DNA from 2 places in the Ochrobactrum sp. 19YEA23 genome. Region 2 is predicted to be linked to the other one. Evidence: predicted binding sites of a transcription regulator. Region 2 holds the regulator's gene; the other holds the start of a gene.
What was found. The regulator LexA, encoded in region 2, represses DNA repair genes until DNA is damaged. The targets are predictions, from matches to a motif close to TGTTCNNNNTGTGTTCNG.
Positions count from the first base shown of each region.

Region 1: the regulator LexA is predicted to act here: its motif matches at 2,431-2,448, upstream of ruvC (crossover junction endodeoxyribonuclease RuvC).

Region 1 is NZ_JASAMQ010000014.1:28,201-32,825, reverse strand. Features, by position in the region: gene QBD01_RS23455 (YbgC/FadM family acyl-CoA thioesterase) at 1-20, opposite strand, end outside; gene ruvB (Holliday junction branch migration DNA helicase RuvB) at 13-1,056, opposite strand; partial or broken gene QBD01_RS23445 (flagellar basal body P-ring protein FlgI) at 1,098-1,205, opposite strand; gene ruvA (Holliday junction branch migration protein RuvA) at 1,241-1,858, opposite strand; gene ruvC (crossover junction endodeoxyribonuclease RuvC) at 1,866-2,387, opposite strand; gene QBD01_RS23430 (DUF1465 family protein) at 2,608-3,114, opposite strand; gene QBD01_RS23425 (OpgC family protein) at 3,664-4,625, opposite strand, start outside.
Region 2 is NZ_JASAMQ010000007.1:227,597-232,221, forward strand. Features, by position in the region: gene trpC (indole-3-glycerol phosphate synthase TrpC) at 1-387, shown strand, start outside; gene moaC (cyclic pyranopterin monophosphate synthase MoaC) at 392-877, shown strand; gene glp (gephyrin-like molybdotransferase Glp) at 914-2,131, shown strand; gene lexA (transcriptional repressor LexA) at 2,372-3,100, shown strand; gene QBD01_RS18650 (ComEC/Rec2 family competence protein) at 3,203-4,625, opposite strand, start outside.

The DNA of each region.
Region 1 (4,625 bases), on a different contig from region 2:
GTCCCGATAGTCTTAGTCATTGTCTTCCATGAAGAGGCCGAATTGCGCCTGCTGGATGATTTCCGCTGGCGCAGGCAATCCCAGATGCTGCCATGCAATCGCCGTCAGAACGCGACCGCGCGGCGTGCGCTGCAGAAAGCCCTGCTGGATGAGATAGGGTTCGATAATGTCTTCAATCGCATCACGCGGCTCGGAAAGCCCTGCCGCTATGGTTTCGATCCCGACCGGACCGCCACCGAAATTGCGCGCGATAATATTGAGGTAACGCCGGTCAAGCTGGTCGAGGCCGCGATTGTCCACTTCAAGCCGCGACAACGCTTCATCAGCGATCTTGCGGTCGATGACATCGCTACCGGCGACCAGCGCGAAATCGCGCACGCGGCGCAACAGGCGTCCGGCGATACGTGGTGTGCCCCGCGAACGCCGCGCGACTTCCAGCGCACCCTCCGGCGAAATACCCATCTGCATGATGCGCGCGCCACGGCGCACAATATATTCCAGTTCCTCGACCGTATAGAAATTGAGCCGCACAGGAATGCCGAAGCGGTCACGCAATGGCGTGGTCAGGAGACCAAGGCGCGTCGTCGCCGCAACCAGCGTGAACTTCGCAAGATCGATCTTCACCGAACGCGCCGCCGGGCCTTCACCGATGATCAGATCGAGCTGGAAATCTTCCATCGCCGGATAGAGAATTTCTTCCACTGCCGGGCTGAGACGATGAATTTCATCGATGAAGAGCACGTCGCGCTCTTCAAGATTGGTCAGCAATGCCGCCAGATCGCCAGCCTTGGCGATAACCGGACCAGAGGTGGAGCGGAAGTTGACGCCCAGTTCCTTGGCCATGATCTGGGCCAGCGTTGTCTTGCCGAGACCGGGAGGGCCAACGAACAGCACATGATCCAGCGCCTCGCCACGCACCTTGGCCGCTTCAATGAAGACCTTGAGATTGGCGCGCGCCGCCGCCTGCCCAACGAAATCGTCGAGCATTTGCGGACGCAGCGTATTGTCTTCGTCTACGCGTCTGTCGGCATCAATGAGAGGGTTGCGGTCGCTCATGTCCTCCTCCTCGCATGAACCTCATGTTCAGGCAAGTTGCTCAAAGCCTGAATCAAAAAGTGGCAGGCCGTGGCGAAAATGGTGGTTTTCGAGTACCGGAGCGCAATGTACTTAACGTACATGAGCACCGGAACGCAGAAAAACGCCATTTGCAGACCGGCATGGCGACTTTTGGAACAGGCTCTCACCGCGACAATTCCTTCAAACCAAGACGGATCAGCTTGGCCGAATCGGCATCCTCGCCCGCCTCTTTCAGCGCAGCCGCAACGGCATTCGCCGCCTGATCTCGCGAGTAACCGAGATTGGAAAGCGCCGACACGGCATCCGCGACGGGAGCCGGGGCTGCACCGGCTCCAAGCTCCTGCTTGAGCCCGATGGTGCCGCTTGCCTCACCGGCAAAGGCCGGAGCCTTGTTCTTCAATTCGGTGACGATGCGCTCCGCCACTTTCTTGCCGACGCCCGGCGTACGCGACACCATGGCGATGTCTCGCAGCGCAATTGCATTGGCCAGTTCCGATGGAGACAATGTGCCGAGAACCGCCAGCGCGACCTTGGCGCCGACGCCCTGCACGTTCTGCAACAGGCGGAACCATTCGCGTTCAAGCTGATTGGCAAAACCGTAAAGGCGGATCATGTCCTCACGGACATAGGTTTCGATAAACAGGATGGCCGCCTCGCCCGCGCCGCCGAGATTGCCCAGCGTGCGCGGCGAACAGAACGCCACATAGCCAACGCCATGCACCTCGATGACGGCATGGTCATCGGCAATTTCATCGATCACGCCCTTAAGCTTGCCGATCATTCTGGTCCTACCCCGCTAACAACGCCTGCATACGGCGGGCGCTTACAATGCTCTGACGATGATGCGCATGGCAAATGGCGATGGCCAACGCATCAGCGGCGTCGCTCGTATCGAACGACGCACGCGGCATCAGCACTTTGACCATCATGTGTATCTGTTGCTTTTCACCGTGACCGACACCGATTACCGCCTTCTTGACAGCATTCGGCGCATATTCCGCCACCGGCAGCCCCGCCTGCGCAGGAGCGAGCAAGGCAATGCCGCGCGCCTGGCCGAGCTTGAGTGTTGCCGTCGCATCCTTGTTGACGAAGGTATGCTCGACCGCCGCCTCATGCGGCATGAATTCATGCAGAACTTTGGAAAGCCCCTCATGCAGCTGGCAAAGACGTGAAGCGAGATCCATCTCGGCGTTCGACGTCACCGTGCCCGAGCCGATGAAGTGCAGTGAATTGCCCAGCGATTCGACAATGCCCCACCCCGTGCGGCGCAGGCCCGGATCGATGCCAATAATGCGAATCGTTTCTTTCATAAGCGAACCCTATCCTCAGACGGATTCACTTGACAGCAGAAAAGTGAACAAAAGAGAAACATGCGCCGAAAGCATGGACGGGACAGCGCAGATTTTGGTTATGACGCGCCGAAAATGGTGGGCTTTGAGAACCGGCGCGCAGCGTACATAAGGTACGTGAGCACCGGAAGCGGAAAAGAACGCCATTTGCAGGCCGTCAGAGCCTAAATATCAGCGGCCCTTAAGAAGCGCCGAAAGCCGTCTTGAGCAACACAATCTGTTCGGAAACCGGGTTGCCGTGCGGATTGGCCTGCAGGGAAACCACATCGCCATAGACTTCGCGGTCCATGCGGCGCACACGCGCCTGCAGACGCATTGAGCGCTCCACCAATTCGGCAAAGGCGGCAGGCAGCTCGCTCCAGCCCGGAGCGCCTTCACCAGCCGATGGCGTGTCGAGACGCACCTTGGCCTTTTCGGCAGACACCTGCTGGCGGTTCATCTCGCCGTTGCGGGCAGCACGCTGCAGCAGAAGCCAGGAAGCGATCTGCATCAGACGGGTGGTGAGACGCATCGATTCGGCGGCATAAAGCGTCGCAGCAATCCGTGACAGATTGCGCGCTTCTTCACGGCCTTCGCCGTCGAGATAGCTCGCCGCTTCCTCGACCATATCCATGCCCTGGCTGTAGATCGGCTTGAACGAATCCGAGAAGACCATGCGCTCGGCGAGGCTGATCATATTGCTCGGCACCTGTCTCTGTTCGCTAATCACTGCTCTGTCACCCTGCATGACCGCCTGCATCGGCGGCCCATTCCGTTGATCGCATCCACTGGAGGATGAACGCGACTGAAAAATACTGAACCGCCGTTCGACCACGCGGGACGTCCGGACGGAACAGTCACATCAAACAAGTCCACGATAAACTGCACCTTCATGCACGGTCGCGCAAGATTATGTTTAACGTTCGGTTAACATTTTCAAGGGGTGGTTAATTGACCCTGCAAGCAGAACGGGTCGAACCGGTTTCCGGTTCCCCTCATGCGTTCAAAACGCCAGTGACAGACGCCGTCAGAGCCTTACAGGCACAAAAAAAGAGCCGCGATGGCGGCTCTCAGGAGTTTAACAGGGAGGCGTCAAACAGAGTGGCTAAACCACTCGGTAAGAATCCAGCCGAACTGGATGTAAATGATTAAACCCTCTTAAGATTAATGAATGGTTAATTTCGGTCACGCCCTGTGGAAAATACCAGCAGGCCCAGGCCGCGCAGAAAGAAAAAAGCCGCCCGAAGGCGGCTCATTATCAATAGCGCTGCATGGCAGGCTGGGGTTTCGTCGCCGCTTGAACCTTGACCGGCTCGGCGGCAGGGATGGCAGGTTTGACTGCACCCTGCTTGCCCCAGCCGATGGTGGGCAGCCACTCCAGATAATAGGCCAGCGCGAACTGCATCACGATACCGGTTGCAATCAGCAGTGTGTCATAGGGAAGACCGCCCGGATTAACCAGCTTCATGACCTGCGCCACCATGGCAAGCAGCGTGCCTGCGATGAAGACCGGGAGCGAATGCTTGCCGAGGATCGCCAGCGGATTATCCGGCGCGGTGCGAGCGATATTGTTCAGCGTCGGCACCACGGCAATGAGATAGGCCATCGCCAGAATGTGCAGGAGACGCGGGCCCGACAGGAAGGTCTTGTCGAAGCCGGTAATGATCATCGGCATGCCCATCGAGGCATCAATGCCCCAGAGCGGAATGCGGACCCAGGCCATCGCCAGCACCAGATAGCCGACGGCAAGGCCGATCAGGGCCGGATGCGTCGGCAGCTGGCCGCCACGGCGCACATGCATCACACCCGCAATGCCAATGGCAAACAGGAACTGCCAGGAAAGCGGGTTCAGGAACCAGACGCCCTCCGTCGGATAATTGATCGGCGCGACCTGATAAAGACCGGACAGGAACCAGACCATCCCCGAAACGCCCAGCATCAGCGGCAGGCTGATGCGCGCCAGCAAAAGCAGGAGCGGCGTCAGAACCAGCATAACGGCATACATCGACAGGATGTTGTTGTAGCCCAGCTGATGACCAAGCGTCACGAGACCGAATAGGGCTTCCACCGGCTGCTTGAGCAGCGGCTCGATATTGATTTCCTTGAGCAGTTCGGAACGCTTCAGGAAGATCGCGGCGGAAGCGAAGATGGCGATGGTCGCCATGGTCGTCATGATATGGGTGGTATAAAGCACGCCTGCGCGACGCCACATCTTCAATG
Region 2 (4,625 bases):
GCGGACTGCATTCTGATCATCCTCGCAAGCGTCGATGATGATCTGGCCAAGGCGCTGGAAGAAACCGCATTCGAACTCGGCATGGATGCGCTCATCGAAGTGCATGATGAGGCCGAAATGGAACGTGCGCTCAAGCTTTCCTCGCGTCTGCTGGGCGTCAACAATCGCAACCTACGCACGTTTGAGGTCAGTCTGACCGTTTCCGAACGTCTGTCGAAAATGGCCCCTGCCGACCGTCTGCTGGTTGGCGAAAGCGGCATCTTTACCCACGATGACTGCCTGCGTCTGGAAAAATCAGGCATTGGCACGTTCCTCATCGGCGAAAGCCTGATGCGCAAGGACGATGTGGCCGCCGCCACACGCGAGCTTCTGACCGGCAAGGCGTAATGGCATGACCTCGGACGCGGCCAAGCTCACCCATCTCGATCAGTCCGGCGCTGCCAATATGGTGGATGTCGGCGCCAAGGACGAGACGGAGCGTCAGGCCGTTGCCGAAGGCAGCGTGACCATGAAACCGGAAACACTGGCGCTCATTCTGGCGGGCGATGCAGCCAAAGGCGATGTAATCGGCACAGCGCGTCTTGCAGGCATTATGGCTGCGAAAAGAACCGCCGACCTCATTCCGCTTTGCCATCCACTCATGCTGACCAAAGTAGCGGTCGATATCACACCGGACCACGCATTGCCCGGCCTGCGCGTGCGAGCGCTTGCCAAGCTGAAAGGCCGCACCGGCGTTGAAATGGAAGCGCTGACAGCAGTTTCCGTGACCTGCCTGACGATTTACGACATGGCCAAGGCTGTCGATCACCATATGGAAATCGGCAATATTCGCGTTGTCGAAAAGAGCGGCGGCAAATCTGGCGACTGGAAGGCCTGAAGCGGCCTCACAAAACTGAGTTTGAGAGGAAATACGATGTCCCTTCTCCCGGTCGAAGATGCTCTGGCGCGTATACTCTCCTCCGCAGAACCGCATGGCCTTGAAACTGTTACGCTGAACGAAGCAGGCGGGCGCGTCGTTGCCCGCGCCGTTGAGGCCCGTTTCCTGCAGCCGCCTTTCGACTGCTCGGCCATGGATGGCTATGCGCTGATAGCGCCTGCGGAAACCGCCTATCCGTGTCAATTGACCGTTATTGGTGAGTCCGCTGCTGGAAAGCGCTTCGAAGGCGCCTTGCAGCCCGGACAGGCTGTGCGCATTTTCACCGGCGCTCCGATGCCTGAAGCTGCCGATACGATCGTCATTCAGGAACATACCGAACGCTCCGGCGATCAGCTGACCATTCTGGAAGGCATGGAACCCGGTCGTCACATCCGCCGGGCTGGTCTCGATTTTGCTCCCGGCAAGACCGTCATATCGGTCGGTCGCGAACTGGACGCACCCGCGCTGTCACTGGCTGCCGCGAGCGGCAATCCAACGCTCGATGTGTTTTGCAAGCCGCGTATATCCATATTGGCGACCGGCGATGAGCTTGTCCCTCCCGGAGCGGAGCCCGGACCGGACCAGATTGTCGCCTCAAACAGTGTCGGCATTGCCGACATCGTGCGCCGCGCTGGCGGCAAATCCGAAGATATGGGAATCATCCCGGATGATCCCGCACAGATCGAAGCGGCTATTGCTACCGCTCTGAACCGAGGAATTGATGTTCTGGTGACCATCGGCGGCGCATCGGTCGGTGATCGCGATTATGTACATAGCGCTTTGCGCAATTGCGGTGTCGATCTCGACTTCTGGAAAATTGCCATGCGCCCCGGAAAGCCGCTCATGTATGGGCGCAAGACGGTCGACAGCAAAACTGTTCACGTGATCGGCCTGCCCGGAAACCCGGTTTCAAGCCTCGTCTGCAGTCTCGTTTTTCTCCGCCCGCTCATTGCGAAGCTCGCCGGCACCGATCTGACAGCAGATATCCGCCCGGCGAAACTCGGCCAGCCGATGCCTGCCAATGACCATCGGCGCGATTTTGTGCGTGCCACGGTCGAATCACAAAGCGATGGAACACTGCAGGCGACACCGTTTCCAGTACAGGATTCGTCCATGCTGACAGCACTCGTCGGTTCCAATGCATTGCTCATTCGTGACGAAAACGCCCCGGCAGCAGATGAAGGCAGTTCGTGTCGCGTACTCATGCTACGTTAAAACCCAGCTGTGTGAACGCTTGCGCTTCTTAGAAACAGAACAAAGCAAGCGCTGTAATGAATTGAAATAAAAACACTTCATTGAATCTCAGATGCCGCGTTAGCCCGCCCTGTGAACATTCCGGCAACGAGCTGGCCGCCCGTTAATCATTTTAAAACCATTGCAGAACAAGACTGGAACATATAGTGTTCGTTCTGGTTTTGTTTTTCTCGATTCTTATCTGGCCGGAGGGTGTCGCGCATGTTGACCCGTAAGCAGCACGAGCTTCTGCTGTTCATTCATGACCGTCTGAAAGAAACAGGTATTCCGCCCTCTTTTGACGAGATGAAGGAAGCGCTCGACCTTGCTTCCAAGTCGGGCATTCATCGACTGATCACCGCTCTGGAAGAACGCGGCTTTATTCGCAGGCTACCGAACCGTGCGCGCGCGCTGGAAGTACTGCGTCTGCCGGATTCGATTGCACCCGGACTGAACGCGCAGAAGAAATTTGCGCCGAGCGTTATCGAAGGCAGTCTGGGCAAAGCACCTCCTGCGCCTGTGCAGCCATTACGCTCTGCGCCTGTTGCGACCAATGATGATGTGTCTGCAACGGTATCGGTGCCGGTCATGGGCCGCATCGCCGCTGGTGTGCCGATCTCAGCTATCCAGAGCCAGACGCATTCGCTCAGCCTCCCTCCGGAGATGATCGGTGCTGGCGAACATTATGCGCTTGAGGTCAAGGGCGACTCGATGATCGAGGCCGGAATTTTCGACGGCGATACAGTGATCATCAAACGCGGTGACATTGCCAATCCGGGTGAAATCGTTGTCGCGCTAGTCGATGATGAAGAAGCGACCTTGAAGCGTTTTCGCCGCAAGGGCGCATCGATTGCACTCGAAGCCGCAAATCCCGCCTATGAAACACGCATCTTTGGCCCAGACCGCGTTCGCGTGCAGGGCAAGCTGGTCGGATTGATCCGCCGGTACTGATCGTTAGGTCCGAAAATGGAACCGCGTTTTCGGACGGACATGCGTGAAAAGACGGCTTGATCCGCCGACTAATTGAATCGCAACGCGCTCAAAACACTATTATCATTCGCATCTGCCCGGCTCCTGATCGTCAGTGGCCGGGCATTGCGTTTCTGCCTTTTGAGCAGGCTGCTTCTTCTTATATTCCCGATCAGGTAAGCCACGTGCCGCGCGTGAATAGAGCCTGAACAGATGCCATGGACGCCGTGGCTCATCGATGGCGAAGGCTAGCCTGTCGTCAAAATGCGGATCGGTAAAATTATGCCGCTGAGGCGTGCTGTTGTTTACGGACGTCAGATCGCCAGCGAGAGCCGTGAAGGAAGTGCCTGTCGGGTCCTTCTTATCGCCCAGCCTCATTTCGACGGTGCCTCGCAATGCCAGATCACGGCGGTTGATGACGAGCTTCTTCTGATGCGCACATCCCGGTGTTTTTCCGGCTATCGCGAGGATAACGATATCGCCGACATCGCAGGCGACGTCCTGAACGGCAGGGTCAGCCGTATAGGCCAGTACACGCCCATCGCGTAATGTGATCGTGCATAATTCGTCTTCGCAGATAAAGCCGTCGGTCGGAATTCCCCGCATCCTGTCTTTTGCATGCTGCGGTATCAGAAATTGCGTTGCGAGATAGGCGGTTTTCCAGTTGTCGACGGTGAACTTCGACGGTCTGTCGCGGTTCATAGCAAAGCGGCCATCGGGCAGACGAACGCCAACCAGCTTTGCATCTTCCGAGATCACCACATCCGGGAATGGCTCATGCAGGAAGGCGATAAATCCCGCTAAAACAAATGGTAGTGCCAGAATTTTGAGTCGCGTTGTGAACAATACCGCGATCACGAGTGCTACGGTCCAGAGGGTTAGAGCCACGACCGGCATTGCTCCGGGATTGCCATCAGGCGACCAGGACGCGATGACACCCGCAAGAGCGCGGACGATCCAGATACCAGATCCGGCGATTGTCAGAGGCAGCCAGTCAAGGCCGAGCGGCATCAACACGAGGCCCAGAACCGAGAATGGCATCACCAAAGTTGCGATTACCGGATCGGCCAGCACATTGCCAATCAGCCCGAACGGTGCGGTATTGTTGAAATGATAGGCGGCGAATATGCCGCTCGCAATTCCGGCTACCAATGACGTTCCGGCAGCAGCAACGGCTGATTTAACGATCTTCGTTGGCAAACCAACCGTTGGCGAAGCCGCGCGCCTCTCCACATCCTGCGATTTTTTGGCCCTACGCATCCCCCACCAGGCATAACCGGCAATCAGCGCAGCCGTTGCCGAATAGGACATCTGAAAGCTCGGCCCGAGTATTTCATGCGGCGAAATCGCTATGGTCACCATGCCTGCGATTGCCAGATTGCGCATGCTGAGTGCCGCGCGGTCGAACAGCAAAGCGCTGAGCATGACGGCAATCATCATAAAGCTGCGCTGCGCTGCAACATCCGCGCCAGACATGGCGAGATAGAATGCGCAAGCCAGCAAGGAC